Regions from separate parts of the Shewanella sp. POL2 genome, predicted to be linked through region 2. Evidence: predicted binding sites of a transcription regulator. Region 2 holds the regulator's gene; each other region holds the start of a gene.

Region 1 (11,163 bases), on a different contig from region 2:
CGACCCAAGTTAAAGAAGTCTACTAACACTTCTTTACCGTCTAAGGTCAATTTACCTTGGTTAACTGCAACAGCACTACCATACTCACGCTCGATGCTGTACGCATCCAGGATCAAACGGTATTTTTCAGCTAAAGTCACTTCTGCTGTGTTTAAAAGTGTTTTTAACTCTTTAACACGGTTAGCACGGACTTCAGAGTTGAATGGCAAGTCTAATTGAACGAATTGTTCTAAAGACTCAACCATTTTAAACATTAAAGGCACAACGCCCTGACGTAGTTTATCTACGCCATTAATGTCATTTTGAACTGCGTCCATTGTTTTTTGTTGATCAGCAACCAAGCTGGCAACGTAATCGTTATAGGACTTCAGTGACTCACGCTCATCAGCAACTGAACCATACTCAAAAAGCATGTCTTGTGCTTGATCGAAATACTTATCAACGTTCTTTTGCGACGCAGCAGCATCAGCATGGATCATACTATCCGCTTTCTGCACGTCGGTAAGAGGATCTGCAACTACTAAGTTGCTGCTAGCTAATGCCAGCACGCCAACAAGTGCAGTAGCGATTTTTGTTCTATTGCTTACCTTGGACATAGTTCCCAACCAATTTGAAGTGAATAAAAAAGTTAACTTACCAGCAACATCACTTTAAGCAAGACTTACTTTAGGAAATGCTTACCGTAAGCTCATCTTTCTCTTGTGATTCTTAGTTTTTGCTTCCCTTTCCTATGCCCTTGCAGGCATAGACCCGCTGGCATCATTTCACAAAATGTTGACCTGTGTCAACATTCAGAACATGTAAAAACGAGTGTAAAGAAGTCTTAGTTATGAATTTTTTTACGGAAGATGTTTTTTTGAGCAAAGACAAAAATTTGGTTGATAAGAGAGCCGTGAATTCGTCATTAACATCTGTTAATGCAATAAGATGTGTCAGAAGCCGCCCAACCTATTCAAGCTAAATTTCAACACATTGATTGTCAGAGTGAGAATCATAGATAACGGAAAAAGCTGTACATATTCAACTAGCAACTGCAAAGGATCTTTCGTAATAAAAAAGCCGAACACTTTGCAGTGTTCGGCTCTGATACAACTAAGTTGATTTATGATTAGAACTTGGTGGTCGCACGTAAATAAATAAAGCGATCCATATTCACATCATACTCTGTAACAGAGAAGTTGTTTGTAGAAATGGCTTCGTTATTAGTTGGGCCTTCAGCTTGTGGCTTCTTAGCAAACAAGTTGTTAATACCTAGAGACACCTTAGTATTGTAAGCATCAATGTTATAACCGACAGAGACGTTATGAACCATATAGGCTTCCATTGTTTCTCTATAACCAGCATCCTTAAGACCTTGATAATATTCCTTATCTTCTGGAGAATCGGTTAAATCAGTGTAATAATCGTTATTTAATGGACCTACAAAACGTACTTTCCAATGTGCATCCCAATCACCCATTGCCCAATCAACCATTAAGTTTGACTTGAACTCAGGGAACCCACCATCACCAGTCTGAACACCGACGCGGTCAGTTCCATCAAATTCGTTTTTCATTACATATGCTACATCTAAAGATGCTTTAAATGAGCCAAACGACGTTTCAGGGAAACGATACGCTGTAAAGAAGTCAATACCTTCTACATTGTATTCACCAGAATTCTGTAGGAAATTACGTAAGTCAACGATATTGCCTAAGCTATCACGATCGATATAGTTACAAGATTCAGGTTTAGTGCCCCTTGCGCACTCTCTAGCAATATCAACATGACCATAACGGGCAATTGCATCTTCAACTTTGATTTTATAGTAGTCTAAAGTAACTTCAGCGCCTTCTAACCAAGATGGGTTATAAACCGCACCATATGTGAACGACTCAGAAGTTTCTGGTTTAAGATCGGGCGATGAAACTTGCGAAATACGAATTTGAGTATTGGATTGTCGATAACCATCAGGCACACCAGCACATCCGGGCAATGTAGAAATATTAAGCACGTTACCTTTAGCATCTCTTGTATTACAAGGATCTGTCCAAGTTGGGAATGAATCTGCATTACCCGCATACAAATCAGAGATAGAAGGAGCACGGTAGCCTTGAGCCCAGGTACCACGTAGCAACAGATCATCCATTGGGCGGAATTCTGCACCTACTTTGCCGGTGGTATTGTTACCATAAGCATCGTGGTCAGAAACCCGCACAGCTGGAGTAATTAACAGACTTTCTAATACAGGAATCGCTAACTCAACATAAGCTTCATCCAAACGGAAGCCACCTGAAGTTGCATCGCGTTGGTTACCTGAAGACTCACCAGTTACAGTTAATGGATCTGGCGTATCAAAACCAGATTCTTCTCGGCGCTCAAGACCTAAAGCTAAACCAACAGCACCAGCTGGTAAATCAAATAGATCACCAGAGATGTTAAAGGTATAATCTTTCATCGTTAAACCTGAACGGCTAACACTGTCGAAAGTAATATAATCAACCATATCCTGGGTTATAGTACCTGGTCCACCAAACAGGTTTAGTGCTACGCAGCCATTGCTTGCATTACAGTTATCGCCTAATGCTTGATTAATACGAGTTAAATTAAGTAGACCAGTGGTTAATACATCTTGGTTATTTTGACCGTAGATGTAGCTTGCACTCCATGTCCAGTTATCATCAATATTACCTTCTAAACCAAGCATCGCACGGTACGTAGTATCGTTTTGATTATATTGGCGAGAACCCGCCTCAATCATACGACGTTGTAAAGAATAAGGTACGTACCCCAAAGGTTTACCATTAGCAACAGCGCGAGCACTACTTCCGTAGAGTGTTTCACCGAATGGGTTATAGATGTTATTGGCACCAATATCCACACGACTCGCAGCCTCTCCCCATGAGGCACCTAATGTCACTGGCATAGGGGCTAATTCTTGCGATGACTTACGGTTGGTCATCATAAAGTCAGAAACAACTCTTAAATTGTCCGAAATATCATAAAAACCTTGCACATAGAAAGAATTACGGTTCTGTGGTGTAGACAAATAGTTATCAGGTGCATAGTTATACACATCAGCACCAGTACGAGGACGGAATTGGTCCGGTCCAACATTAGTTCCTGTCCCTTCCTTCACCATAAGATTGTAAATACCAGTGTCAGGATTTGGTGTTGCAAGTGCGGCTAATGCATCTTGGTTTGCTTGATTTAGTTGCGAACCTACGATTTGCAGACGCGTATTATCGGCAGTAGAACTGTAACCAGTATCCGAAATATCACGGTCTCCAGCCCAAATCGGTTGCTGAGTCACATGACTCATATTGAACAATAGCCCGCCTTTTTCAGAAACTGAACCTGCTGTAAAGTCAGCGGTGTATTGGCGACCATCGTCATATTTAGCGTTTTGTCCACCATAGACAGAAACTTCAACACCTTCAAAGTTTTTGCGAGTAATGATGTTAACTACACCAGCAATAGCATCTGAACCGTAAACGGCTGAAGCACCATCTTTTAATACTTCAATACGCTCAATTGATGATGTAGGAATGGTATTTAAGTCTACGGTTGAACCTAAAGAAGATATCCAGCGCTTACCATTAACTAATACTAAGAGACGTTGTGCGCCAAGGTTACGCAGGTCCATGTTAGTAGAACCATCACCACCGTTGTTAAAAGCGGTGTTTAATGCTGAACCAGCAGCTGGAATCGTTTGCAGGATATCACCAATACTGATCATCCCAGTAGCTTCAAGCTCATCTCTATTCATCACAAGAACAGGACTTGCCGCTTCCATATCAGTACGCTTGATACGTGAACCAGTAACTTCAATACGTTCTACTTTTTTATCAGCACCAGCTTCATCAGCAGCCATTACTAATGGCACGTTTAGCGCGGTTGCTGCCACACCACCAATCAATGCAAAACGCACAGATTTGGCTAATAAGTTATTCTTATGCATTGTCTATCTCCCTGGACATATTATGTCTTTATTATAATCCGCTTATTTAATAAGCGGTTTCAAACAAAAGTACGTCGAAAACACGTCGCACTCGGCAGAAACAATAAAATCACATATAAAACCTTTAATCAACAAAAAAAAACAAATAAAACCAGCTGATGACAATATGCTCATTTTGAAAGCGAGATTCGTATGCTTTGAAATCTAAAAGCAAAAAACGCCAGTCATTACTGACTGGCGTTTTTGTTAAACTAAAGCCGTTTAAGGCGATGTTATGATTTTAAAGAGTGTAGCGAATACCAATAGCGATGCCATCATCTTCTGACAATGACATTCTGGCTTCTTGGGCTTGATCTGCGCTGGTGAAGTCGCTGTAGTCTTTACGTGCTTCAACATAAAGAACTGTGCTTGGGTCCCAAACAAAGTGTAAGCCTACAACTACAAACTGGCGCTTAAACACATCGTTAGGATCGGCGTTAAAGTTTGGTTGGATAACATAGTCTTTACCAGCGTCCAGAATGTTATAGGAAACGAATGGGCGTAAACCATTGTCAAACTTATATGAAACTAAAGTTTCAACGCCATAGGCATCTTTAATCAAGCGACCAATGTTATCGGTATCATGGTTCTCTTCTTTGTGAACGTTGGCGGCAACATATAAACCATTTTTGTCGAAGTCACCCCAAGTAGCGCCCACGCCATAGATTAAATCAACAGCCGTTTTTTGATCACCATTACCGTAGGCAATATCAAACTCACCGCGGTTTACACCCGCCATCAGACTAAGTTTATCTGTGGCTTTGTAAGTGACAGAACCACCATAGGTGTAATCATAGGTAACCTGTTGTGCTTCTTTTTTACCTGCATTCCATTCTGCTTCACAGGCTTCTTCTGTGATATTTTCAATATCACAGGTGTAAAAGCTATTGTTTTTTAACTGAGATTGTACCGCAAAACTGAAGTCACCTAATGAGTTGCGGTATTGTACCGTTTTATCGCCACGACCTACGCCATTTACTGCGCCATCGTCTTTATTAAAGGTGTACACACCGGCAGCGTTTCCGTCCCATACAAAACCGTAGTTGGTGTTATAAACCACGTCATACCAAGCACCCCATTGTTTACCAATAGTGATCGTGCCGTATTTATCGTGACTGATACCAGCGTAACCTAACCGATTGTAAAAAAACTCATCCTGAACGGATTCAAAGCGGTTGTTATAGACAATATCACTGTTGCCAACGGGGTTAACGCCCCATTCCAACTTAGCAAACGCATTCCAGCCATGGGTTAACTCACGGCTGAAACCAAAATTAATTCGAGAAGCACCATTTACAACCTCAGTTTCACCTTGAGTGTTGATTACACGCGCATCAATAAACCCCCCTATCTCGACTGCATTTTTGTCATCTTTGTAGATTTCGATTGCAGATACAGTTGGCGCAAGAAAGAGTGCTGCTAACGCAGTGGCGACTATCGTTTTGTTCATTTGGTGCTTAACCTTTTTCGTTTATGTTTTATCAACGTCATTCCGTTGTTATATTTCCTTACAATTTCCCACTGAGAGTAGCAAATTTTCAATAAACACTCCAAGGGAAACCTAAGCATTCTGTAGATAAATATCACAAAAACTGACTGATTAACCGCTGTAAAACAGGTTAAAACACTATAAATACCCGTTAAGAAAACACAAATAAAACAACATAAACATTAAATTAATAGCAACTGTTTAGAGACAATGTCTGTGTAATTCAATTTCATTATTGAAAAAATAGGCTCTGCAATGGGACAAATTTGCTTATCAACGTAGTATTGATAATCAATTATAGACGATCTATGTGAAACAGGTTCAGGACCATTTACAGTGATGACATAATCAATCTGAGCTCCTCTCTTGCCATAGGATACCTTTCCTGTTAACTCACATAGCTGACGTGCGACTTTGACATGGGGGGAAGATTTTGCGGTGTACTCTTCAAGATTTCGGCGCATTCGTTTACTAAACACTAATTCAGCATCCCGCTTTCCTGTCTGCAGTTCGCTTATGACACCAGCGAGATAACCGCTGATATCTCGCTGATTGAACATTCGCTCATAAAGTTCAGCTTGAACCTTACGCGCTAAGGGGCTCCAATCACTTCGCACCTGCTCCATCCCCTTAAAAGTGATTTCCAGCCCTCCATTCCTATTGCGCCAAGCACCAACATAACGCTTCTTACTACCCTCCTCCGATCCCCTCAAGGTCGGCATAAAAAACTGTTCGTAATGGCGCTCAAACTGTAGCTCAAGGAAGCTTTCTAGCTGAAACTCCTTTACGATTTTACTCTGCCATTGCTGATTAATTCGCGCGGCAATCTGCTTACCTAAGGCATTAATATCACCGAGATCAGGATCAGAGCCCAAATAAACAAAGGTGGAATCCGTGTCCCCATAAATAACTTGATAACCCATTTCCTCTATCCAAGCGCGAGTCTGTTTCATAATCTGATGACCGCGCATGGTGATGGAGCTTGCCAGTTTCGCATCATGGAACACGCAGCCTTGAGAGCCTAAAACCCCATAGAGCGAATTCATAATGATTTTAATTGCTTGCGATAAAGGCGCATTTGCCTCCCGCTTGGCTTTTTCGCGTTGTTCTGAGAGATTTTGGATGAGTTTTGGCAGGATCGGTTGATGCCGACTAAAACGAGCCCCTAAAAAACCGGGAACGATTTCAGACTCGCCCAAAATATGTTCCTCGTTATCCAGACCTTCAATGAGCCCTTTCGGATCGATCAAAAAAGTACGAATTATCGATGGATAAAGACTTTTAAAGTCAAACACTAAAATATGTTGATAAAAACCAGGGACTGAATCCATTACATAACCGCCAGGGCTTTCAATCCCTTGACTTGCAGGCTCTGCGGGCGCGACGAAACCCGTTCTATGTAAATGCGGTAGATACAAATGGTTGAATGCGGCGACCGAGGCGCCTACCCGCCCTAGTTCTAATCCCGTTAACTCGGCGCGAGCGAGGGCAAAATCCCACAACTGAGTATGCTCAAAAATATCCCACACTAAGCGACTATCGGTCAGATTATAATGTGCAAGACCTTGTTTATTTTCGGCAAATAGCGCATCAATCTCTTGCGCTCGATTTTCTACATCATGAATCGCTTTGCCTTCGCCCAGCAACGCTTGGGCGACAAACTCCAAGGAGAAGCGCTCGAATTGATAAAAGGCCGCCTTTAACCAATCGATACCATCGAGCACCACTCGCCCAGGCAAACTTAAGGTTTCTGGCCGAAATTTATTCTCCACCTTCCACTCAAGGAGCGCGCCACCTCGACCGATACGCAGCGGGATCCGGTGCAGTAAAGCACGCCGATATAACAGGGCCAAATCAAAGGTCACCACCGACCAACCAATGATCACATCGGGATCAAACTCAGTAAACCAAGCGATGAGACGATGGATAAGCGCCGCCTCGTCGTTCACCCATTCAATGTAAATTGCAGCATCAGGCTGCGGCTCACCCACCATGATAACTTTTTCATAGAGCTGAGATTGCGCATCGCGTCCATAAAGGGCCACAGAATAGAGTAATCCGTCAAAGCTGCATTCAAAATCAAGCGAGATTGAACGCAATTTTATTTCCGGCTGCGGCGCAACTGCTTTGGCCCGTATGGCGCTAAATACGGGCAAGCGGTCTTGTAAACTCACATTGCTTACTTGATACCCTAAAAATGCCACATCGAGTGCCACAAAACGTTCGATTAAAAAACGCTGCTCGGGACGAATATCCGACTCAAATAAGGGAATACCCGCATCTGTCGCTATCCGCTGCAAGTGACGAAACACACTGCTCGACTGGGCATAAATCGCCGCCACGGATTGTCTTTTAAAACTTTTAAGCATAAGCGGCACAAAGCGTAGCGCCAGCCCCGGCGTTTGTAACTGTAATGCAGCCATATCGCTTTGATGGCAAAAACAAATGTACTCAGAACCAGGTAACTCCACCAGCACAGGGCCTGAAACGGTGGCGAGATAATACTGCAACACGAGCGTTGAACCGCGTGTAATAGCATGGCGCGTCAGGACGCGTCCCTGTACACTCACGGGCGCAGCCGTGTCATGTGTCAGACTCTCGGGGGGATTCAACTGCGGTTTCACTCTAAGGCTCTCGCTGCTTATTGATTCTCGGGATACAGAATAAAATTGCCATAAAATGGCAGAAAAGTTTCTTAGGCTATGCAATCACTGTTATTATGTACAGCATTAATTCGATAAAGTAGTGCCGCATGTTACCTGACAACGTAAAAAACCAGATCCGCGCTATCTATAAAGATATTGCCGCCGCTTTGCCTAATTTTAGGCCGCGCCGCGAGCAAAACTTTATGGTAGCAGAAATCTCTAAGACCCTGGCCGGCGACTATGACAAAGATAGACGCATCATAGTGGTCGAAGCGGGTACGGGGATTGGTAAATCATTGTCTTACATTTTAGGCACGATTCCGCTTGCGCTTGCGAGTAAGAAAAAGGTCTGTATCGCTACGGCAACCGTGGCGCTGCAGGAGCAGTTGCTGCACAAAGACTTACCGTTTTTTCTCGAACAATCAGGGCTAAACTTTCGCTTTGGTCTGGTCAAAGGGCGTCAGCGCTATGTCTGTTTATCCAAGCTTGCAATGTTAATCGGCGATGATAACAGTACCCAAATGGCCATGTGGCAAACAAAGCCTGATAACAGCCAAATAGCCATGTTGCAGGAGCTGCTCAGCGACTTTAATGAAGGCCGCTGGAACGGTGAAATCGATACGCTATCGACACCGATACCGGACCATCTCTGGCAGCAAATCGCCTGCGATAAACACAGTTGTCATCGGCAACTCGCCAGCCATCGTAATTGCCCGTTTCACAAGGCCCGTGAGGATGTGGATACTTGGGATGTACTGATCGCCAACCATAGTTTGCTGTTCGCCGACTTAGAGCTAGGCGGCGGGGTGATTTTGCCCGATCCCGAAGACGTATTTTACGTCATTGACGAAGCCCACCACTTACCAATTGTCGCACGGGACTTTTCTAGTGCACAGGCAACGCTTAGAGGCGCCGCCGACTGGCTTGAAAAAGTCGGTAAGACCAGCGCCAAGTTACAAAATCAGATAAAGAGCAACAATATCATCGCCCCAGCGCAGGCGATGCAGGATCATATTGGCGACTTAATCGCTCAGCTCAATCAAGTCGCCCACTATTGTGATACCCAGACCAAGCAGTTTGCCAATCCAGAGAGTCGCTATCGGTTCGAACACGGCAAATTACCCGATGCGTTAAAAATCCCTGCCGAGAATCTCGCAACCACTTCCAATCTTGCTCTCAAGCAATTTAATAAGATGCAATTATTGCTCGCAGAAGCGATAAAAGATGGCGATATTCCTAAGCACCAGGCTGAAGCGCTACAGGCCGAAATGGGCTTTATGTTGCAGCGACTCGAAAACCTGCAAAAGCTCTGGAAAATGATGGCCAAGGAAGATTCCACTAAAGGTGCCCCAATGGCCCGTTGGATCGAGTTAATTACAGGCAAACAGGTCGATTATCTGTTTAGCGCCTCGCCAATTGAAGTCGGTTTTATGCTCGAATCTATGCTGTGGCAAAAGGCTGCTGGCGTCGTGCTATGTAGCGCTACGCTGCGGGCGCTGAATAACTTTGACCATTTTGCCCATCAGGTAGGGTTATCATTAAAGGACGGCAGTCGTTATCTCGCTCTGCAATCCCCTTTCGATTATCCGAATAATGCCACGCTCTACTTACCTAAGATGAAAACCGAGCCAACGGATGATGCCTATACTGCTGAACTTGCCGAACAGATTATCGAGCTAATTGAAGGTGAAATGGCTACCTTAGTGCTGTTTGCCTCTTACTGGCAAATGGAAAAAGTGGCCGAATTGCTCGAGGGCAAGCTCACGCAGGAAATTCTGATCCAAGGTAATGCACCACGCCAACAATTGCTTGAGACCCATAAGGCCAAATGTGATAAAGGTGAACCGAGCATCTTGTTTGGCACCGGCAGTTTTTCTGAAGGCTTGGACTTACCCGGAGATTACCTCACCAACCTCATCGTCACTAAGCTACCCTTTGCTGTGCCAACCTCGCCCGTTGAGCAAGCCCATGCTGAATATGTGAAAATAAAGGGTGGAAATCCGTTTCTGCAACTCACCATTCCAGATGCATCGCGAAAGCTTATCCAAAGTTGTGGTAGATTACTGCGTAAAGAGCAGGATTATGGCCGAGTCACTATCCTAGATAGACGATTAGTGACCAAACGTTATGGCAAATCCTTGCTAGACGCCCTACCTCCCTTTAGACGAGTCATTGAGTAGGATTAAGATTTGGAGTTGTTACTCGAGCCCAGTAACTGGGCCCTGTTGGCTGTCATTGGCTTAATTGCAGGTTTTATCGATGCCGTAGTCGGTGGTGGAGGCCTGCTCTCCATTCCTGCCCTGCTCACCCTAGGGATCCCACCACATACGGCCTTAGGTACCAATAAATTTGCCGCCAGTTTTGGCTCGTCCATGGCGGCTTGGACCTATTATCGCCAGCATCTGCTGAAACCCAGTTTTTGGTATATGGCGTTTATCGCCACCTTTATTGGTGCGGTTTTTGGCAGTGTATTAGTTTATTTGTTAAACGCGCACTGGCTTGAAAAAGCGTTACCGCTTCTTATTATCGGCATTGCGATATACAGCTTAGTCAGCACCAACGCCATCTCAGATACCGACTGCCAGGCGCCAATGCAAGCACCATCCAAATTGAAACAAAGCCTACAAGGTCTATTTCTTGGCGCATACGATGGCTTTGCCGGCCCTGGTATTGGCGCCTTTTGGACAGTGAGTTCAGGTTCATTATATAAATTACCTCTTTTGCATAGTTGCGCGCTCGCTAGAGCCATGACTTTTACCAGCAATTTGACGGCACTGGCGATCTTTGGCTTTCTTGGGCAAGTCCATTGGCAAATTGGCCTGTGGATGGGGTTATGTATGATGCTCGGCTCCTTTATCGGCGCTCGCTGTGCGATAAAATTTGGTATGCCTTTTATTCGGCCTTTGTTTATATTAATTGTCCTGTCAATTGCCGCTAATCTGGCGTGGAGCGCATGGTTTTGAACACTTCGCAGCTAATCAGCACGTTGAAAAATCAGCTAAAAACATTAGAGCAAGAAGTACTGCAACACGACAGTCATCTTGCGCCGA
Region 2 (11,163 bases):
AAACACAGAAAAGCTATTGCCCGAGCGTAATCCCTTCAAAAGCGCTGCAGTATCTTTGCCATCGACCCAAGTGTAACTTTTCGCATATTCACCGGGATAATAGCTACTAGCGTAGGGAGTTCGTGTTTTGAAGTGGATATCCGAGTTACCCATGTTCCAAATTCGACGACCTTCACCCAATAATGCATCCCACCAGCCACCGACCTCAGCAACAACCGGATCGACGCCGCCGTACACTCCACTACTACGCTCACCATAGTCACCACGGTTACCACTGAACTGGCCACCGACAAGACCTTCAACCATAAAGAAAACATTCGGAGCAACATCGTTCAGCTCTCTAACATCTTGAATCGTATAACTGGATAAATAACGACGAGGATGATTTAGCATCCCGTAGCTGCTGTCTGGATAATGAGTCTCTAACCACTTCAAAGCAGCAATAGCATCCTCATGAGTCTTATTTTGACGGGTATCCCCCGCAGCCGTCCATGCAGCAACATCTTTGGGATCAAAGTTCGTAATATCATTTTTACTGCTAAATCTGTACTCAAAGGTCTTAACCGCAGACAGAACTTTGGCTTCATCACCTAAAATACCAATGTTAAAGTGCTCATGGGTTGGCATATCCCACTCAAAACTTGAATAAGCAATCTTGCCCTCATAGTTAGGCATGTTCTTCTTTAAACCGGGAATTTCATACTGAGTTAACGCATCGTAAAACAGTAATCCACCGACGTCGTTATCATCATTATCTTGACTGTTGTTACGCATATGATTTGATAATGAAACATAGTCTAAACCGAAGTCACCAAAGGCCCATTTCAGAATATCAGACTGGGTTTCACGAGCATCCTGCGAAACCGCAGTGTGAACGTGTAAGTCACCTTTTAGCCAACGCCCACTGGGCTCAATGGGTGTAGGATCAGTCTTATCAGAGTCAGAATTACAACCAGATAGCACTACTAGAGACGATAATAAAACAACATTGAGATTTATGACCTTATGCATGAATAACCTCTTTATATTCAAAAGTTTTAGCAATAAAACCCGAATATAAGTCGAATGCATGACACCCTAATGACACTGATGTTTACGATCCATAAAATAAGCCTCTCAGTTTACAACGCTTATATGTACCATTAACGCAGCGCACCACAGAATTGACTCGACTCACTGCTGTAGAAAGGATGCCATCACATGACTAAGCCATCTTGTTTAATCATCAGCCAAATATGGCCAAAAAGACTTTTCCTTAAAAAAAGATTACATGTTTTACTCGCTTCGTTCAGTTTATGCTCTGCACTAATCATGTCAGCAGCACCCGCATATGCCGTCCCCGCCACAGGGGAATTTATTGCCAATAAACGCTGTGAGTTGTTTCAGTCTAAAAATAAACAAACCAATCCCGATGATTGGCAGAGCAATATCGGTGAACGTTATCCCGTTACGGAGATTTTAGGAAACAGCGTCAATCCTGACTGGATTCGCGTCCGCACCAATGCCATCAGTTCACCGTTACGCTGGATTAAAGGTGATTGTGGGCAATACAATACCAATGTAGCAGCGGCAGAGACTTATCAGCCAAACTCAACCAAAGAGCCTGCGCAAACCACCACAGCCTCTGATATCAAAACCATCAATCGTGAAAGCTTAAAAGAACGAGGTACGCCAGAGAAACGCCAAGGCCATGTGTGTCAAATCGAAGATAATTATGACTCCCATGTGCTTGCCTTAAGTTGGCAAAGCACCTTTTGTGAACTCTATGGCGGTCGTAAAGCCGAATGCCGCGCCTTAAGCCAAACCAGTGACGCACCTCAATGGCAACACTTTAGCCTGCATGGCCTCTGGCCTAATCGCCAGCAATGTGGCACTCGTTACGGCTTTTGCAGCAGCGTAAAACAACAACCAAGTGATTTTTGCGATTATCCTGAAGTACCACTCAATGCCTCTGTGCAAAAGAATCTGGAAGAAGTGATGCCAAGTGCTCGCTACGGCACCTGTTTAGAACGCCATGAATGGTGGAAGCACGGTACCTGTCGCAATCAAGACCCCAATGACTATTTTTTACTGGCGACTCAGCTGACGCAGGAAGTCAATGCCTCGACATGGGTACAACAATTTATCCATGAAAGAATTGGTAAAAAAGTCACACAACAAGAGTTGAATCAAAGCTTTGATACTAGCTTCGGTAAAGGTGCACACACTAAGATCACGCTTGATTGCGCCAAGGGACTCTTAAGCGAAATCCGGATTAATCTTCCACAAGAGATCAAGCTATCAGACTCAATTCCGAGCCTACTTGCTAAAGCACCCAAGGCGAAAAAGACTAACTGCCCAGACCCACTCTCTATCGACAAACCAAACTAACTTAATCTGAACTTGGGGTAACGAGTGTCGAAAAAATCTAAATTTAACAAACCAAGATAATGCCATAAACTATTGTTTTTAAAATACAATTTCTCATGACTGAATGCGCAGATTTTTGTGCATATCAAGGCGCTCTGTCGTATGCCATAGCGAGCTATGGTTAGACAGAGCAACGCAGAGAGGCCCGAAAAGATGCCTATTCAGCGGCGCTACTTATCCCTGCTCAGGTTAACTTATTGGTTTTCATTTTGGGATAGGTGTATTACTGCGAAAGTAGCACCTTGGGCGTCAGCAATCACCGCAAAACGTCCCACATCAGGGATATCGCTTGGCGGCACGCATAGCTGTGCGCCCAGCCCCTGCGCCTTAGCGGCAAAAGCATCACAATCCGCCACCACAAAATAAGGCATCCAATGGGCGGGGATCTCGCCCCATTCCGGCATCATTTTCATCATTCCCCCCATAGACTGACCGTCAATTTGCCACTCGGTGTAATCGATGCCGGGCACATGACTGGGGAGCGCGGTCCAAGGAAACACTTGAGTGTAAAAACTGGCTTCGGCGCTAGGTTCACGGCAAGCCAGCTCCACCCAACACAGGGTATTTTCTTCACCTTGGCGACGTGAGCCCGAGTGGTTTTTCGCTTGCCACAGGGCAAAGCGTGCTCCTTCGGGATCGCTCACCTGCGCCATCACGCCCGCATCACCCACCACATGCGGTCCCATGTGCAATTGCCCACCCGCAGCCAGGATGGCGGTAACCGTCGCTTCGATATCCTTAACCGCAAAATAGATCCGCCAATGGCTAGGGATCTGTGGTTCCGACTCAGGGATTTGATACATGGCCCCTAAATCGTCCCCCTCCAGATTGAACAGCGAGAAATGACCATTAGGAATTGCCATTTCCACCGCATTCCAACCAAACAGCGCATGGTAAAAACCCTGTGCATCCTGCCAGTCATGGCTCGCCAATTCGACCCAACAGGCCTGTCCCTGTGCGTACTGAGTAATCCTCATTGCAGACTCCAATCAAACAGATAATGTGTTCGAGTTAAGCTGGAGTTTATGCAACTGTCCAGTTTTGGCGGTAAAAAGATGAATACAAAGAAAAAGCCCTCTATTTGAGGGCTTGATTTGCGAGCGAAATACTTAGGAGAACTGCGGTAATAAATTCGCCATCGCGAGTAGATGACAAGCACCCGTCACGACACCAAACAACACCACAAGGATAATTAACGGCGTGCCACCAAAGACCCTAAAACCTTGATGGTTAGGGAAGAGTTGTCTCGACTTGTAGGCCATCAGCGCTGGCACGATAACAGCCCACACGGTTGCCGCTAAGGCTGCAAATCCAATGGCAATTAAAAAGCCATCGGGAAACAGCAAACCAAATATGGTGGGCGGCACAAAGGTGACAATCGCCGTTTTCATCCGGCCAGAGCGCGTATCGTCAAATCCGAATAAATCGGCCAAATAATCGAATAAACCTAAGGTCACACCGAGGAAAGAAGACGCCACAGCTAAATTAGCAAATAGGGTTAACATGCTGTTTAACCAGCTGCTTTCCATTACTTTCGACAAGGCGCCGACTAACACACCCATATTGCCACCCTGGGCAATAATCTCACTAAACTGGCTGCGGGGAATATTGCCCATAGTGGCGACCAACCAGCAGGCATAAATGATCAGCGCGATAAAAGTCCCGACAAAAATGGCTTTGAAAATGGTCGATGAATCTTTGCCATAATACTTCACCAGACTCGGCACATTTCCATGGTAACCAAAACTGGCTAGACCAAATGGCAAAGCCGCCCACAGATAAGGCATAAAGCTTTGCTTTCCATCCGGTTCGAGCAACTTAGTCACATCGATTTCGATCAGCAAATTACCAATCGCGAGGAAGAAAGTAATAATCATCCCGCCGAGCATAATCGTCGTAATACGATCCACCGCCTTGGTACTGATCAACACGATACAGGCGAGCACGACAGCAAATACTAATCCGGCGACACTTTGAGGCAGCTCAATCCCCATGCCCTGCAGGCTATGGTTAACAATCGAGCCACCGCCACTGATGTAGGCGTAGGTTAAGATGTAGAGCACGAAGGCAATGGACACCCCATTCACGATGCGCCAAAACTGGCCCAGGGTTTCCTTGGTCAGGGTATCGAAACTCGCTCCCGGCTCGAAATGCAGGTTGGTTTCGAGCAGTAACAGTCCCGACATCAACATGCAAAACCAAATACCGAGTAACATCAGTACCGAGTAACCAAACCACATGCCAGCGCCCACGACAGGCAAAGAAAACATCCCCGCCCCTACTGTGGTACCGGCAATAATCATGGCACCACCGAGCAAAGACTTGCCCACCGGCTTATTCTTCGCCGCATTCATATGGTTAGCCATTAAGCGATATGCTCCGCGGTCACGCTGGCAACAATCGTCTGCCTTACAGAGGCTCTGAGTAAGCTATTGGCTTGATCGCGAATGCGCTCAACATCAGATTTATCTTCCTTACCAGAGAAATAACCCAACTCTTTTAGCTTAACACTCAAGGTGTTATAGAGTTTCTTATCGTAAAATTCTGGTGCGGTAATTCCATGCAGCGCCCCTAAACGTTGGGCAAGCAGATGGCTTTCAGACTCGAGATCCGAACGCTCCATCTTAGGTCTGTGAGCCAGCAGATTGAAGATAATGGCATAGCGTTGCAAGGTCTCACTAACGCTGCCAGCCAACAATAACATTTGGCTGGTGTGCTCGGTCACAACCGACAACATATCGCTTTCCTGCACTAGACCTTGCTCAATAAACAGCTCAAGCACTTGATTCACATAGCTTGGGAGATCTTTGATCCCCATAAACAATTCCGCCTTCAATAACGGATAAAAGTCGTTCACTATCCCAAGGATTTGCGCTCTTGAAATCTGTTTATTATTGATTAAACAGCTGGCAATTAATGACGGAATAATAAATAAGTGAATGATATTATTGCGATAGTATGTCATTGACGTCGCTTGTTTTTCATCAATTGACACTATCTCACCCAAAGGATCGGCGTTGATGGAGAACTTGTTCAGCTCTAATCCTTGTTGTACTAAGTGCTTGCCATCACCTTCGGCAACCGACGTAAACGAAGTGTAAGGCACACGCTTAAGCAGGGTCAGGTATAAATCTAACTGACGCTCGAGCAAACAACGCTCTAAGGCATTTTGCTCCGACGCCAACAACACTAAACTGGTCAAGGTAATAGAGCTAGCGGCAGCGGCGTCGTTAATCCGCGTCATCACCCGATTTGCTAACACGTTCACCGCTGGGGTTAACCAAGTCGGTTTTTGCTCAGGATCGTCGGCCACTTCACTGCGCCAGTTTGGTGCCGTTTCATTCAAGAAATTTTGCAATGTAATCGGCTCACCAAAGTTGACATAACCTTGGCCAAAGTTACCTAATTTACGAATAGCACCAAAGACTTGCCATACAGATTCTTTCTGTTTTTTCTTACCGCTTAGCTCTTTGTGATAGGTCGCCACTTCCATCACGTGATCGTAGCCTAAATACACAGGCACTAAGGTGACTGGGCGTTCGATACCACGCAACACACTGTTGATCGTCATAGCGATCATGCCCGTTTTCGGTGCCAATAGACGACCGGTACGAGAACGGCCACCTTCAGAGAAATACTCAACCGAATATCCCTTAGCAAACAGCTGATCGAGGTACTCACGGAACACGGCCGTATAGAGTTTGTTGCCGTTAAAACTACGGCGAATAAAGAAAGCCCCGCCACGGCGGAACAGCGGCCCCGCAGGCCAGAAGTTTAGGTTGATACCCGCAGCAATATGCGGCGGCACCATACCTTGGTAATACAGAATGTAAGATAACAGCAGGTAATCCATATGGCTGCGATGGCAGGGCACATACACAATCTCATGACCATCGTGGTGTAACTGCCGAATATGCTCGGCACCTTTGATGTTAATACCGCTGTAGAGCTTGTTCCATAACCACGTTAAAAAGCGCTCAGCAATACGTACGAGACTATCGGAATAATTCGCCGCAATTTCATCAAGATATTCAATTGCCGTTTCACGCGCTTGGGTTTCAGAAATCTTCTTGCTCGCGGCTTCTTCCTGAATCGCCTTACGTAAGGATTCAGATTTCAGCAAGGAATGGAATAACGCCTGACGATTAGGCAACACAGGCCCCGTCATCACCTTACGTTGGCGACGGAAATGCACTCTCGCTACTCGAGCCAATTTATGGGCAATGCCCATATCGGTACCATGTTCGTCGGCCATGTAACGCAGCGATACCGCATTAGAAAATTGCACAAAGTTGTGACGGCCCAAAAATAGGATCATCAAGCACTTACGTAACCAAGTAGGGTTCTCGCGCTCAAGCACTGCCGCCTTCATGGTGTCGTCTTCTTTACCCGGAGTACGACCCCAATACAGACTCACAGGCACCAGCTGTATATCTAACTCTGGCTTTTCCTTATGGACGGCCAACAAACGCATAAAACATTCGAGGAATGGCTCATTGCTGGCGCGTTCACCAAATAAAGGCTTACGACCTTCAAGGCATACCACCCGTGGCGCCACAACGCCATTCACCACCAGCGGCTCGTAAGGGCTTGGCAAACCAAGTTTCGTGGTGATCTCGCTTAACGCAGCAATATCACTCAGGGATTCTGTTTTCATTACATAAGCAAGCGGTCTGGAGGCATCCAGATTCAGATCGGCAAAGGGATCCTGTGGCACAACAATAGTGTGCACTAAGTGCTTTTGGATCCAACGTAATGATTTCAACCAAAGAGAGTCTTGTTTAGGCATTATTCTTATGCAATGTAAGTACGTTCATTAGCCCCATAGAATACCAGATTCTAGAGAATATACCCAAACAACCTAAAGATGCAGGATTCAGCGGCTGATTTTAATGACTTAGTAACGCACTTTAGGCGACACCATTTATTGATACCGTGCAAATGGCATTCACCCCATAGATGACGATTACGGTTATTTGCAGATCTAGCTGACCAAGTTAAAAGTGGTTAATACTTGCACTACCAATAATACTGTATATACTAACAGTAACTGTATAGAAAAACAGGAAAGACCATGAGACCGTTGACGCCACGCCAAGCCGAAATTTTAGAGCTGATTAAACGTAATATTGCCGAGACTGGCATGCCACCCACTCGGGCCGAAATTGCCACCCGTTTGGGTTTTAAAAGTGCAAATGCCGCAGAAGAACACCTTAAGGCATTGGCGAAAAAAGGCTGCATCGAGATCATGCCTGGTACTTCCCGCGGGATCCGTCTCCCTGTAGAGGAAGAAGATAACCGCGAAACAGGCTTGCCACTGATTGGCCAAGTGGCAGCGGGTGAACCTATTCTCGCCCAAGAGCATGTCGAACAGTATTACCAAGTCGACCCCAGCATGTTCCACCCTGCTGCCGATTTCCTGCTGCGCGTAAAAGGCGACAGTATGAAGAATATCGGCATCCTTGAGGGTGACCTGCTTGCCGTTCATAAAGTACAACAAGCGCGCAATGGACAAGTTGTTGTTGCTCGCGTTGATGATGATGTAACCGTAAAACGCTTTGAAAAAAAAGGTAATTTAGTCTACCTACATGCCGAGAATGAAGACTATTCACCGATTAAAGTCGATTTGAGTTTCCAAAGTCTAACAATTGAAGGGCTCGCCGTAGGGGTGATCCGCAATGGAGATTGGCTATGAACAAACTATTAGGTAATGCCCCGCGTCACCCCGGTTTATGGCTAGATACGGTTCGAGATACAGAGACCGACTGGCAGCATACATCAATAGTCACTATGCCAACTCAGAGCCAAGGGCGCCAAGAGCTGACACAGCTGAGCAAACAACTTGCCCAACTGAGCCAACAGGGAAGATGGATAGTGCTCATCAACCCACCTAGTATTGGCTACAAGCAGCTATTAGCAAACGCAGGTGTGCGTATGGATCGCGTACTATTGGTTCACGCAAAAGATGAGGTCGAAACCCTTTGGGCGATGGAAAAAGCCTTAACCAGTGGCACATCTAGCGCAGTGATTACTTGGATTAACGCCCTAGATACTCGCGATAATCGTCGCCTACAAATTGTAGCAAAGAGCGCACGTGCAATGGGTATCGTGCTTGAAGGTTCAACGAATGACCAACCTTCTAGCACCAATCTCACACAATCGGCTAAATTTACTCAACCCGCATTTTTCAGCTCTGTTCATTAAAAATTTTTCACACCGTATTTAGCCTTGAAAGCCGCCTCACCTGTGAATGTGAGGCTTTTTTTTGGCAATTTTTCAGACAATTAGAAAAAGAAGTGATCTTGATCAATTTTTAAACAGCAAGTATGTTTGATTTAGGCGCACATGATATATGGCCTGTTTAGGCAGAAATATCGCGTTATTTTCGAATATCGCTCGCCCACAAAAATTGAGAATAATGGGTTTATTCAGCAGTATGTGCCAGTGTGGCTAATACCAGCAGTAACAATACTTGATCATAAGTAAGCCGCCAACGCACGTTGAAGTCAGAAACACTTTTTTGGGAACTGAAGAGTTTGCATAGAGTTGAGACTTACTGTGTTGCTCTTCTTTGTAGTTGCTATTTGCAATTAGCAGAGGAGAAGTCTTGTGAAGCAATGGTTGTATTGTTTACTCGTGGTGCTATTCGCCCCACCGTTGGCCGCAGCAGACATGCGGTTCAATATGACGCCTGGCGTAACAGAAATCAGTGGCAAGGTATACCACCTGCACATGACGATTCTGTATATCTGCTGCGCGATAGGCTTAGTGGTTTTTGGCGTGATGATTTATGCCATGATCAACCACAGAAAATCCAAGGGCGCGGTCGCGTCACACTTCCATGAGAGTACAAAAGTTGAGATCGCTTGGACGATAATTCCCTTTATCATTCTGATCTTAATGGCGATTCCGGCAACTAAAACTCTGATTGCCATGGAAGACCCCAGCAATGCCGATCTCACGGTAAAAGTCACAGGATCGCAATGGAAGTGGCATTACAGCTATTTCGATCAAGATATTGAGTTTTACAGTATTCTCGCCACACCAAGACCTCAAATCGAAGGTAGTGAGGCCAAGGGAGAGCACTACTTACTCGAGGTCGATAAGCCCCTTGTCCTGCCTGTAAATAGAAAAATCCGCTTTCTGATGACTTCTGAAGATGTTATCCATTCATGGTGGGTACCAGATTTTGCAGTGAAAAAAGATGCTAACCCAGGGTTTATCAACGAGGCGTGGACCCGTATCGATAAACCCGGCATTTACCGTGGCCAATGTGCCGAACTTTGCGGCAAAGATCATGGATTTATGCCGATAGTGGTTCGGGCACTGCCCGAAGCCGAGTTCGATGCTTGGGTTGCAGAACAAAAACAAGCTGCCAATGCCGCAGCGCAAGCCGCACAAGCCGCCTTATCACAAACACTGAGTAAAGAAGAGCTGATGACTCAGGGTGAGCAAGTTTACCTTGGTCACTGCGCAGCCTGCCATCAACCTAATGGCGAAGGTCTCAAAGGCGTATTCCCACATCTCAAAGGCAGCCCCATAGCTACCGGGCCACTGAGCGGTCATCTTGAAATCGTGCTCAATGGTAAAACGGGTACGGCCATGCAAGCCTTCAGTAAACAATTAACGCCCCAAGAAATTGCCGCAGTGATTACCTATGAGCGTAATGCGTGGGGCAACAACACGGGTGATGCGGTGCAAGCCAAAGACGTTGATGCCCATAAATCCGGTGGCACCAATAGCGAACCAGTAGCAACGACTCAGCCCCCCTCAACCACCGATGCGCCCAAAGCGGCGACAGAGCCCATCGCCAGTGTCGATCCCGCGAGTCTTCCCACGCTCAGCCATGATGAACTGATGGCCGAAGGAGAAAAGACCTATGCCACAGTTTGCGCCGCCTGCCACCAGCTAACGGGTGCAGGTATGCCTCCCGCCTTCCCCGCCCTTGCTGGTAGCGTTATTGCAACAGGCCCAGTCGCCAATCACATCGATATAGTGATGCACGGTAAACCGGGCACGGCGATGCAGGCATTTGGCAACCAACTCACGCCACAACAACTTGCCGCCATCATTACCTATGAGCGCAATGCGTGGGGCAACAATACCGGCGATACAGTGCAACCCGCTGATATTGCTCGCCATGGACAGTAGGGGATTAAGATGAGCACACTGACTCAAGATCAAATTGCCGCCCATGATGAACACCATCACGGTGCACCTAAAGGCATCATGCGCTGGTTACTCACCACCAACCACAAGGACATTGGCACCCTGTACCTATGGTTTAGTTTCATTATGTTTTTAACTGGTGGTGCGATGGCCATGGTGATCCGCGCCGAACTCTTTCAGCCCGGATTACAACTCGTTGAACCTAACTTCTTCAACCAAATGACCACAGTGCATGGGCTAATCATGGTATTCGGCGCAGTGATGCCAGCCTTTACCGGACTAGCTAACTGGTTAATCCCGATGATGATTGGTGCGCCAGATATGGCGCTTCCACGTATGAACAACTGGAGTTTTTGGATCCTGCCCTTCGCCTTTGCAATATTGTTGAGTTCATTGTTTATGGAAGGCGGCGGCCCTAACTTTGGTTGGACCTTCTACGCACCACTCTCGACCACTTATAGCCCTGACAGCACAGCATTATTTGTATTCTCGATCCATATCATGGGGATAAGTTCGATCATGGGTGCCATCAACGTGATCGTAACCATAGTCAACCTGCGCGCGCCAGGGATGACGTGGATGAAG
Region 3 (11,163 bases), on a different contig from region 2:
TTCAGTCATTTCCACCATAAAGGTTGAACGGCCTGAGGCGAGATCGTCTGAGGCACCAATACGGGTAAAAATTCGATCGATAGGACCAATAATGGCGCGATCTGCGGGTACAAAGCTGCCAATGTGTGCCATTAGGGTGATCAGTGCAACTTGACGCATGTAGGTCGATTTACCGCCCATGTTTGGACCTGTAACAATCAACATCCGGCGTTGATTGTGCAGAGTGACAGGGTTGGCGATAAAAGGCGTTTGACTCACACGCTCAACCACAGGGTGACGACCCGCTTCAATTTTTACCCCGATTTCGCTGCTCAGTTCTGGGCAGGTATAGCCTAAGGTTTCGGCACGTTCGGCAAAGTTACTGAGCACATCGAGTTCGGCGGCTGCTCTGGCAAAGGCTTGTAGCTCATGCAATTTGGGGAGGATTAAATCAAACAATTCGTCCCACAGTTGTTTTTCAAGAGCGAGCGCCTTACCTTGGCTCGACAGCACTTTTTCTTCATATTCCTTAAGCTCGGGCGTGATATAACGCTCCATATTCTTAAGGGTTTGACGGCGTTGGTAATTTAATGGCACTTGCTGTGATTGCAGACGGCTGACTTCAATGTAGTAACCATGGACTCGGTTGTAGCCTACCTTCAGCGTAGCAATGCCAGTGCGTTCTTTTTCCCGCGCTTCGAGTTGTACTAGATAATCGCTGGCACCTTCACTTAAGCCACGCCATTCGTCTAATTCGGCATTGTAGCCTTCACGGATTACGCCGCCATCACGGATAAGCATGGGCGGGTTATCGACAATAGCGCGCTCAAGCAGTTGTTGCTCTTCGGGAAACTCGCCTAAGAGTTGACCTAGTTTCACCGTATGGGGAGCACTTAACTGTGCTAATGATTGCTGTAATTGAGGCAATAGGTTTAATGCTTGGCGTAGGCGGGCAAAATCCCGTGGACGAGCGGTACGAAGCGCCAGTCTTGCCATGATACGTTCGATATCACCTAGGGCTTTAAGCTGCTCATGCAATGACTCATGGGCCGCGGTCGCGAGCAACTCATTGACCGCCGTTTGGCGAGCAAAAATCTGTGCATGGTCCCTCAACGGCTGATGGATCCAGCGTTGTAACATACGGCTGCCCATGGCTGTGGCAGTATTGTCGAGCACGGCTGCTAGGGTGTTATCCCGACCACCACTCAAATTTTGTGTCAGCTCGAGGTTGCGGCGCGTTGCCGCATCCAAGACAATCGTATCGGTTTGATTAAAACGGGTAATAGCATTGATATGGGGCAGGGCGGTGCGCTGGGTGTCTTTTACGTACTGCATCAAGCAGCCTGCCGCTTGCAGCGATAGGCGAGCATCGGTTATGCCGAAACCGTGTAAATCCTTAGTGCCAAACTGGGCCAACAGCAGTTTGATACTGGTATCGTAATCAAATTCCCACTCAGGGCGGCGACGTTTGCCTTTAAAATGATGCAATAACTCCAGTGCACCAAAATCTTCGCTATAAAGAATTTCGACCGGATTCGTACGTTGCAACTCGGCTTCGAGGGACTCCTTCGTCTCTAATTCGGCAATCACGAAACGGCCAGAAGACACATCTAGAGTCGCATAGCCAAAGCCCACTTTGCCTTGATAAACCGCGGCCAACAGATTGTCTTGCCGCTCCTGCAATAGCGCTTCATCGGTTAAGGTTCCTGGGGTGACAATGCGTACGACTTTACGCTCAACCGGACCTTTTGAGGTGGCAGGATCGCCAATCTGTTCGCAAATCGCAACCGATTGGCCAATTTGAACCAATTTTGCGAGATAGCCTTCAACTGCATGGTAAGGGATACCCGCCATCGGGATCGGGTCGCCACCACTTTTGCCTCGGGCCGTAAGGGAAATGCCCAATAATTCAGAGGCTCGTTTGGCGTCATCATAGAAGAGTTCATAGAAGTCACCCATACGATAAAACAGCAGCATGTCGTGATGCTCTGCTTTCATGGTCAAATATTGACGCATCATCGGGGTATGTTTTTCTAAATCATCGGTATCTATAGGATTCATTAAATCGTTATCGTCCGCTATGCCGGCCCTGAAATAGGGAATAAAGTCATACAGTAATGGGAGATAAAATCAGTTGATTTGCACTATTACTGTCTAAAATCAATTGGCGCCAATCTTAGCAACAATTTACAGAAAATTGATCCTCAAAGCGTGGATATTCACTGATATCTTGATAAATCTGCAGGATGGGTGGGTAAAAGCTTGTCTAAATGGAAAAATTTTCTGACTGAAAAATAATTCATTCACAGGTATTGATACTGTATGATTGTACAGTATACTAGTCAGCAGATTACGACAAAGAGCCTCGCTTTTTGATCACCCGCTTTATTAAATTGAATATCACTTTTGACAGTACTGATGCTGTCTAGATGAGGGAATAGGAATGAAGGTCGATCCAAACAAAGAGAAAGCACTTGCTGCAGTATTGAGCCAAATTGAGAAGCAATTTGGTAAAGGCTCCATCATGAAGCTGGGCGAAGACCGCTCTATGGATGTTGAGACCATTTCTACTGGTTCTCTTTCCCTTGACGTTGCCCTCGGTGCGGGCGGCCTACCAATGGGCCGTATTGTTGAGATTTATGGTCCTGAATCATCAGGTAAAACAACTCTGACATTAGAAGTGATTGCCGCTGCTCAGCGCGAAGGTAAAACCTGTGCCTTTATCGATGCGGAGCACGCTCTCGATCCTATCTACGCGAAAAAGTTAGGCGTAGATATTGATAACTTATTGTGTTCACAACCCGATACCGGTGAACAAGCTCTTGAGATCTGTGATGCGTTAACCCGTTCTGGCGCGGTAGATGTGATCATCGTTGACTCGGTCGCGGCATTAACACCCAAGGCAGAAATTGAGGGCGAAATCGGTGACTCACATATGGGCTTAGCGGCGCGTATGATGAGCCAAGCGATGCGTAAGTTAGCGGGTAACCTCAAGCAATCGAATACACTGTTAATCTTCATCAACCAAATTCGTATGAAGATTGGTGTGATGTTTGGTAACCCAGAAACCACAACGGGTGGTAATGCTCTGAAATTCTATGCTTCTGTTCGTTTAGATATTCGCCGTACTGGTGCTATCAAAGAAGGCGATGAAGTGGTTGGTAACGAGACTCGTGTCAAAGTGGTTAAAAACAAAGTGGCTGCACCATTTAAGCAAGCTGAGTTTCAAATCCTTTACGGTCAAGGTATCAACCGTACTGGCGAGTTAGTCGATTTAGGGGTAGCCCATAAACTGATTGAGAAAGCTGGTGCTTGGTATAGCTACAAGGGCGATAAAATTGGTCAAGGCCGTGCCAATGCGGGTAAATATTTGACTGAAAACCCAGCCATTGCCGCTGAAATCGATAAGACATTGCGTGAGTTATTATTGAGTAACCCAAGTGCACTGGCATCATCAGCATCCGATGATGATAATATCGAGGGGAATATTGATTTAGAAACAGGCGAAGTATTCTGAGCCAGTCTGCCCGTCAAATTGCGGTCGCGCTGTTAGCGCGCCGCGATTATTCCCGCCAAGAAATCCGCACAAAACTGCTCGAAAAAGGCTTTGAGGTCGCTGATATCGATCCTGTGCTTGATGATTGTGAAGCGTCAGGATTTATCAATGATAAGCGCTATGCCGAGCTTCTCGTTCGAAGCCACATTGCCCGTGGTCATGGACCAATACGCATTCGTCAAGCTATTGCTCAAAAGGGGCTTACTAAAGATTGTATCGAAGCTGCCTTATCTGCAAATGAGCATGATTGGTTTGAGTTGGCAAAAACGAAAGCAATCAAAAAGTATACGGTCCCTAAAGTGCTTGAAGTAAAAGGCTCACTATCCCGCGAGCAAATTGCAAAAGAAAAAGCCAAACGAGTACGGTTTTTACTGAGCCAAGGCTTTAATTACGAACAAGTCACCTATGCCTTAGATTATGATCCTTTGGAAGATAATGATGACTAGGGCGTGTAGACGTTTCGAGATTACATTTTGTTCGTTCTGGCAAGTTCGTGCTCGCGAAACGAGGAATGATGTGTAGTTTACTCAAATGACGAGCGGCTCTTATGACAGAAAGTAAGAGCAAGGGCTTGCCAGACGAACCCTTAGGGTAGCATTTGGCTGGCTTTTCTGCCGCGTTATCGTCCGTTTATGTAGAATAACTACACTGCACGGACTTTGCCTTGCATAAAAGCCAGTCAAACTGCTGCAAAAATAACCCTGAAACGTCAACACGACCTAATGTAATCATATAAACTTGCCCTGGTAAGTTTGTGCTTATCATTCTTAACTCAGTTCATCTCCCTCACAGAATTAGTCCTTTTTCACCACTTTCACCTTGGGTTGTTGTGATAAGCCCTGTATTAGATGAAAACTCATCGAAAATATTAGACTCCGAAGCGCGATATCGCTATTCAAGGCTGGTCGTCTTTCTTCAGTCTGCTTATAATGCTGGGCAAATAGAAATACGGCTACCTTATGGTGTAGCTGGTCATGCTTACCCAATTCAGGACGATTTCATGTATCAAACGACAGCAGCGCTTAGAAGTGCTTTCCTCGAATTTTTCCGCAGCAATGGTCACCAAGTTGTGGACAGTAGTTCTCTTGTACCAGGCAATGATCCCACGCTTTTATTCACCAACGCCGGTATGAACCAGTTCAAGGACGTGTTTCTTGGCATGGACAAACGTAGCTATACACGTGCGACCACTGCCCAACGCTGCGTCCGTGCGGGTGGTAAACACAACGATTTAGATAACGTTGGTTACACCGCGCGTCACCATACTTTCTTCGAAATGCTGGGTAATTTCAGCTTTGGTGATTACTTCAAAGAAGATGCGATTCGTTTTGGTTGGACCTTCCTGACTGAAGTATTGAAGCTACCAAAGGATCGTCTGTGTGTAACTGTTTATCAAACAGATGATGAAGCCTTTGAAATTTGGAATAAAAAGATTGGCGTTGCTGCTGAGAATATCATCCGTATCGGTGATAACAAGGGCGCGCCATATGCTTCAGATAACTTCTGGCAAATGGGCGATACTGGTCCTTGTGGCCCTTGTACCGAAATTTTCTATGATCACGGCGACCACATTTGGGGTGGACGTCCTGGTAGCCCAGAGGAAGATGGCGATCGTTTCATCGAAATTTGGAACATCGTATTCATGCAATACAATCGTCAAGCCTCTGGTGAGATGTTGCCGCTGCCAAAACCTTCAGTCGATACTGGTATGGGGATTGAGCGTATCGCTGCGATTATGCAGGGGGTTCATTCAAACTACGAAATCGATATTTTCCGCGCCTTGATCGCCAAAGCAGCCGAAATCATCGGCGTGACAGACTTATCTAACAAGTCACTGCGCGTGATTGCCGACCATATTCGTTCATGCGCCTTCTTAGTTGCAGATGGTGTGATGCCATCGAACGAAGGTCGTGGTTATGTACTGCGCCGTATTATTCGCCGTGCCGTGCGTCATGGTAACAAGTTAGGGGCAACTGAAGCCTTCTTCTACAAGTTAGTTCCGACGCTAATCGAAGTGATGGGCGATGCCGCTAAAGGTTTAGCCGATACTCAAGTGATTGTTGAAAAAGCCCTTAAAGCTGAAGAGAACAGTTTGCCCGTACGCTTGAGCGTGGTTTAGGCATTCTGGATAGCGCGTTAAACGAATTGCAGGGCGACACCTTAGACGGTGAAACAGTCTTCAAACTGTACGATACCTATGGCTTCCCAGTGGATTTAACCGCTGACGTATGCCGTGAGCGCAACATTATCGTCGACGAAGCGGGCTTTGAAGCGGCGATGGCTGAACAACGTAGCCGTGCTCAAGCCGCGGGTAACTTCGGCGCCGATTACAACGCAGCACTTAAGATCGATGCTGAAACCGCATTCTGTGGTTACTCAGAACTTACTGGCAATGCTAAAGTCACCGCGCTTTACCTGAACGGCGAGTCAGTTCCTGCAATCAATGCGGGTGATGATGCCGTAGTGGTGCTCGATGTAACGCCTTTTTATGCTGAATCGGGCGGCCAAGTCGGTGACAAGGGCGTATTAGTGGCTCAAGGTATTGAGTTTGCTGTTAGCGATACGCAAAAGTTTGGCCAAGCTTCAGGCCACAAAGGGACCTTAATGGCTGGTAGCTTAAGCGTTGGTCAAATACTTGAAGCGAAAGTGGATAAAAAGCTACGTCACCGCACTCAGTTAAACCACTCTGTGACTCACTTATTACATGCTGCGCTGCGTCAAGTGTTGGGTACTCACGTTACTCAAAAAGGTTCGTTAGTTGACCCTGAGCGTTTACGTTTCGACTTTTCTCATTTCGAAGCAGTCAAACCTGCTGAGCTGAAACAGGTTGAAGAGTTAGTTAACACCCAAATTCGCCGCAACCATGAGCTGAAAGTCGCTGAAATGGCGATTGATGAAGCCAAAGAAAAAGGCGCTATGGCACTCTTTGGTGAGAAGTACGATGCTCAGGTGCGTGTTGTCACCATGGGCGATTTCTCTATCGAATTGTGTGGCGGTACCCATGTTGGCCGTACCGGTGACATTGGTCTGTTCAAAATTACCTCTGAAGGGGGTATCGCTGCGGGCGTTCGCCGTATCGAAGCGGTAACCGGCGCGGCAGCGATGGCCTATGTGGCACAGCAACAGGCACAACTTGAGGAAGCGGCAGCACTACTTAAAGGCGATACTCAATCCGTTGTGACCAAGCTTAAAGCCCAGCTGGATAAAATGAAGCAGCTTGAAAAAGACATGCAGCAACTGAAAGATAAGTTAGCTGCGGCAGCGAGTGCGGATTTAGCGGGTGATGCGGTTGTGGTTAATGGCGTTAACGTGCTGATTAAGAAGCTGGAAGGCGTTGAGGCGGGTGCACTGCGCGGCCTGCAAGATGAGTTAAAGCAAAAGCTGAAATCTGCCGTTATCCTGCTCGGTGTTGCTCAGGAAGGCAAAGTGAACCTTATCGCGGGTGTGAGCAATGACTTAGTTAGTAAAGTCAAAGCTGGTGAACTGGTTGCTATGGTTGCTGCACAAGTGGGCGGTAAAGGTGGTGGTCGCCCAGATATGGCTCAAGCGGGTGGTAGCCAACCAGAAAATCTGGATGCGGCTCTATCTCAAGTATTACCTTGGATTACTGAGCGTTTAGCTTAAGAGGTTGCTGTGCTCGAAAAACGAAAGCTTAGTGGTAGCAAGCTTTTTGTGAAGAAGTTTGGCGGCACCTCGGTGGGTTCGATTGAACGCATCGAAGTGGTTGCTGAGCAGATTGCAAAGTCCGCTCACAGTGGTGAGCTGCAAGTATTGGTCCTTTCTGCTATGGCAGGAGAGACAAATAGGCTATTTGCGCTTGCGGCGCAAATCGATCCCCGCGCAAGTGCGCGGGAACTCGATATGCTTGTCTCTACGGGTGAGCAAATCAGTATTGCGTTAATGGCGATGGCGTTGCAACGCCGCGGTATTAAGGCAAGATCCCTGACAGGCGATCAAGTGCAAATCCATACAAATAGCCAATTTGGTCGGGCGAGTATTGAAAGTGTTGATACGGAGTACTTAACCTCCTTGCTGGAACAAGGCATCGTGCCTATTGTGGCAGGATTTCAAGGGATCGATCCTAATGGCGATGTCACCACTTTAGGTCGTGGTGGTTCGGATACGACGGCTGTGGCGCTAGCGGCGGCGTTAAGAGCCGATGAGTGTCAAATATTTACCGATGTACCAGGCGTTTTTACGACAGACCCTAATATCGACAGCAGTGCTAGACGTCTCGATGTGATTGGTTTTGATGTCATGCTCGAAATGGCTAAGCTCGGTGCTAAGGTGCTTCATCCTGACTCGGTCGAATATGCACAACGGTTTAAAGTACCGCTGCGGGTGTTGTCGAGTTTTGAAGCTGGTCAGGGCACATTAATTCAATTTGGTGATGAGTCTGAGCTTGCGATGCCCGCATCCGTACAAGGAATAGCGATCAATAAGGCCTTAGCAACCTTGAGCATTGAAGGGTTATTTACCAGCAGTGAGCGTTATCAAGCCTTATTAGCCTGTTTGGCTCGGCTTGAGATAGACGTTGAGTTTATTACTCCTTTGAAATTGAATGAAACGTCACCAGCGGAGTCTGTCAGCTTTATGTTGGCCGAGACGAAAGTGGATGTTTTATTGCATGAGCTTGAAGTTTTAAGCGAAAGTCTTGATCTAGGCCAATTGAATGTTGAGCGTCAACGTGCAAAAGTGTCCTTAGTTGGCAAAGGTTTACAGGCAAAAGTTGGATTATTGACTAAGATGTTAGATGTATTGGGTAACGAAACAATCCATGCTAAGTTACTTTCGACATCGGAGAGTAAATTGTCAACTGTGATCGATGAAAGGGACTTACACAAGGCAGTTCGAGCGTTGCATCACGCATTCGAGCTAAATAAGGTGTAATTAAATAACTGTTTGAGTATTGAATACTATTAATTTGTACTCAGCTGACCCTATAATAAGCCCATCTACCGGATGAGTGCCGTGTGTAAGCTGAATTAAGACATAAAGGAGCTATCGAATGCTGATTTTGACTCGTCGTGTTGGCGAAACACTGATGATTGGTGATGAAGTCACAGTTACAGTGCTAGGGGTAAAAGGCAATCAAGTGCGTATCGGTGTGAATGCACCGAAAGAGGTTTCTGTTCACCGTGAAGAAATCTATCAACGCATTCAATCTGAAAAATCAGGTACGCCTTCAGAAGGCGGTAACTTTTAATACGAAGCTTATGCGAGTATTAGTCAGATAAAAAAGTCAGTTTTTAAACTGACTTTTTTATTTTTGAAACCGAAAGATTGGCGTAAATCAACACATTGGCTTGATATAACCGCAATGTGATTAAAAACAGTTCAAATGGAATCGGTTTCAGAAAAAGGGTTTGACTTATTTTCGTCAAACAGTAATATGTGCGCCAAGAAAACGGAGAGGTGGCCGAGTGGCCGAAGGCGCTCCCCTGCTAAGGGAGTATGGGCTTTATCTCCCATCGAGGGTTCGAATCCCTCCTTCTCCGCCATTTCTTACAAATAAAAAACTGCGCGTGTAGCTCAGCTGGATAGAGTACCTGGCTACGAACCAGGCGGTCGGAGGTTCGACTCCTTCCATGCGCACCATTTCTGCATCAGTTATGTTTAACTCATCAGGTTTGAATTTCAGACGAAATTTTGTAATTAGTGCTTCAAGTAAGTGTTTTAAGCGCGTGTAGCTCAGCTGGATAGAGTACCTGGCTACGAACCAGGCGGTCGGAGGTTCGAATCCTTCCACGCGCACCATCTACTTAGTTAGATTTAGATAAGCCTTGCAAGCAATTGCAGGGCTTTTTTTATGGGATTTTTCTGGATTATATTGCTTCAATCCTTATCTCTTGTTGAGCTTTACGCATTGATAGCCCGTCTTTTACGCCACGTTATGCTTGTTGAAATGCCAACGCCTTAAGCGATGATGTTTATCGCTCTGGCTTGCTATTTTACGTGTGATAAAGAGATAGCAATGGGCTAGCAATATCTGCCGTAAAAGAGAGAAGGGGAGATAAGCATGGAACAAGGGATCGATGAGCTTCTTTGGGTCTTAGGGGGGCGAGTTCTGAGAGAGGTTTGAAGAGTGTTAACGCGATTTAGGATGGAACAGGGGAAATAAAAAGGGCTGTAAAATACAGCCCTTTTTAGCGTAGATGTCGTGATTAGGCTTCTAGCTTAGCAAACTCGGCTTTTTGCTCTTTTAGTTTGTCCATATCACGGCTGAGATCGGCCATCTTAGCGCGCTCTTTATCAATGACGGCTGGCGGTGCTTTTGCCACGAAGCCTTCATTGGATAATTTACCTTCGATACGGGCAATCTCTTGAGTCAGCTTTTCAAGCTGCTTGTCGATACGAGCCATTTCGGCCGCTACATCCACCAGACCTGCCATCGGAATTAATAATTCCATTTCGCCAATCAGACCTGTGGTCGACATTGGCGCCGTTTCACCTTCACCAAGAATTGTCATACTTTCTAAGCGCGCAAGCGTTGTGAAGAAGGCTTGGTTAGCTTCAACACGGGCTTTGTCTTGGGCACTCACGCCACGCAGTAGGGCATTTAATGGCTTAGAAGGCGCTATATTGAGCTCTGCACGGATATTACGAACCGCAACAATGACTTGCTTAACCCACTCGAGATCGGCCATCGCGGTCGCATCTACTTTGGCAGCATCATAGCTTGGGAATGGTGCCAGCATGATGGTGTCGCCTTGGGCGCCTGTCAGTGGTTTAACGCGTTGCCAGATGGTTTCAGTGATGTACGGCATCATTGGGTGCATCAGACGTTGCATCGCTTCTAACACATTGACCAGTGTATGGCGGGTGCCACGCATTTGCGCTTCATTGCCGTTTTGCAGCACTGGCTTAGTTAACTCTAAGTACCAATCGCAGAACTGGTTCCAAGTGAACTCATACAGCGTGTTAGCCGCAAGGTCGAAGCGGTAGTTTGCCATGTGGTCGTCGTAGGTTTTTACGGTTTGGTTGAATAAACCGATGATCCAGCGATCCGCCAGTGACAGTTCCATCTCACCGCCTTGGTAATCCGGTGAGTTCGGGCCGCAATCTTGGCCTTCGGTATTCATGAGCACGTAACGTGACGCGTTCCAAAGCTTGTTACAGAAGCTGCGGTAACCGTCCAAACGCTTCATGTCCCAGTTGATATCACGGCCAGTTGAGGCCATTGCCGCTAGGGTAAAGCGCAGGGCATCAGTACCGTGGGCTTCGATACCATTTTCAAATTCTTTACGGGTGCTCTTTTCGATCTTGGCGGCTAGTTGAGGTTGCATCATGTTGCCAGTGCGTTTTTCAACGAGGGCTTCTAAATCGATACCGTCGATCATATCTAATGGGTCAAGTACGTTGCCCTTAGATTTTGACATCTTGTTACCCGCTTCATCGCGGATAAGACCAGTCACATAAACGGTTTTAAATGGTACCTGTGGCTTACCGTCTTCATCTTTGATGAAGTGCATGGTCATCATGATCATACGGGCAACCCAGAAGAAGATGATGTCAAAACCCGTGACCAGCACATCGGTCGGGTGGAAGGTTTTTAAATCTTCAATATTGTCAGGCCAGCCTAAGGTCGAGAATGTCCACAGGGCAGAGCTGAACCAAGTATCCAGTAC

What was found. Region 2 encodes LexA, which represses DNA repair genes until DNA is damaged. Its sites were predicted from a motif close to TACTGTATNNNNATACAGTA; they were not measured.
Region 1: dinG (ATP-dependent DNA helicase DinG) is a predicted target of LexA. The motif match lies at 8,178-8,197, and genes of this name have one in related genera.
Region 3: recA (recombinase RecA) is a predicted target of LexA. The motif match lies at 2,296-2,315, and genes of this name have one in related genera.

The regions. Positions count from the first base shown of each region.
Region 1 covers NZ_AKZL01000032.1:14,517-25,679, forward strand. The annotation lists gene SHEWPOL2_RS10535 (DUF3450 domain-containing protein) at 1-596, opposite strand, end outside; gene SHEWPOL2_RS10540 (TonB-dependent receptor) at 1,109-3,940, opposite strand; gene SHEWPOL2_RS10545 (porin) at 4,221-5,429, opposite strand; gene SHEWPOL2_RS10550 (DNA polymerase II) at 5,651-8,080, opposite strand; gene dinG (ATP-dependent DNA helicase DinG) at 8,221-10,293, shown strand; gene SHEWPOL2_RS10560 (TSUP family transporter) at 10,303-11,076, shown strand; gene SHEWPOL2_RS10565 (primosomal replication protein) at 11,067-11,163, shown strand, end outside.
Region 2 covers NZ_AKZL01000012.1:10,045-21,207, reverse strand. The annotation lists gene SHEWPOL2_RS04790 (hypothetical protein) at 1-1,011, opposite strand, end outside; gene SHEWPOL2_RS04785 (ribonuclease T2) at 1,201-2,370, shown strand; gene SHEWPOL2_RS04780 (VOC family protein) at 2,604-3,386, opposite strand; gene mtr (tryptophan permease) at 3,519-4,775, opposite strand; gene plsB (glycerol-3-phosphate 1-O-acyltransferase PlsB) at 4,775-7,198, opposite strand; gene lexA (transcriptional repressor LexA) at 7,484-8,104, shown strand; gene SHEWPOL2_RS04760 (SulA-like leucine-rich domain-containing protein) at 8,101-8,613, shown strand; gene coxB (cytochrome c oxidase subunit II) at 9,019-10,560, shown strand; gene ctaD (cytochrome c oxidase subunit I) at 10,570-11,163, shown strand, end outside.
Region 3 covers NZ_AKZL01000009.1:14,865-26,027, reverse strand. The annotation lists gene mutS (DNA mismatch repair protein MutS) at 1-2,040, opposite strand, end outside; gene recA (recombinase RecA) at 2,423-3,496, shown strand; gene SHEWPOL2_RS03700 (regulatory protein RecX) at 3,571-3,981, shown strand; partial or broken gene alaS (alanine--tRNA ligase) at 4,536-7,159, shown strand; gene SHEWPOL2_RS03690 (aspartate kinase) at 7,169-8,425, shown strand; gene csrA (carbon storage regulator CsrA) at 8,544-8,741, shown strand; tRNA gene SHEWPOL2_RS03680 (tRNA-Ser) at 8,945-9,036, shown strand; tRNA gene SHEWPOL2_RS03675 (tRNA-Arg) at 9,057-9,133, shown strand; tRNA gene SHEWPOL2_RS03670 (tRNA-Arg) at 9,216-9,292, shown strand; gene SHEWPOL2_RS03665 (valine--tRNA ligase) at 9,700-11,163, opposite strand, start outside.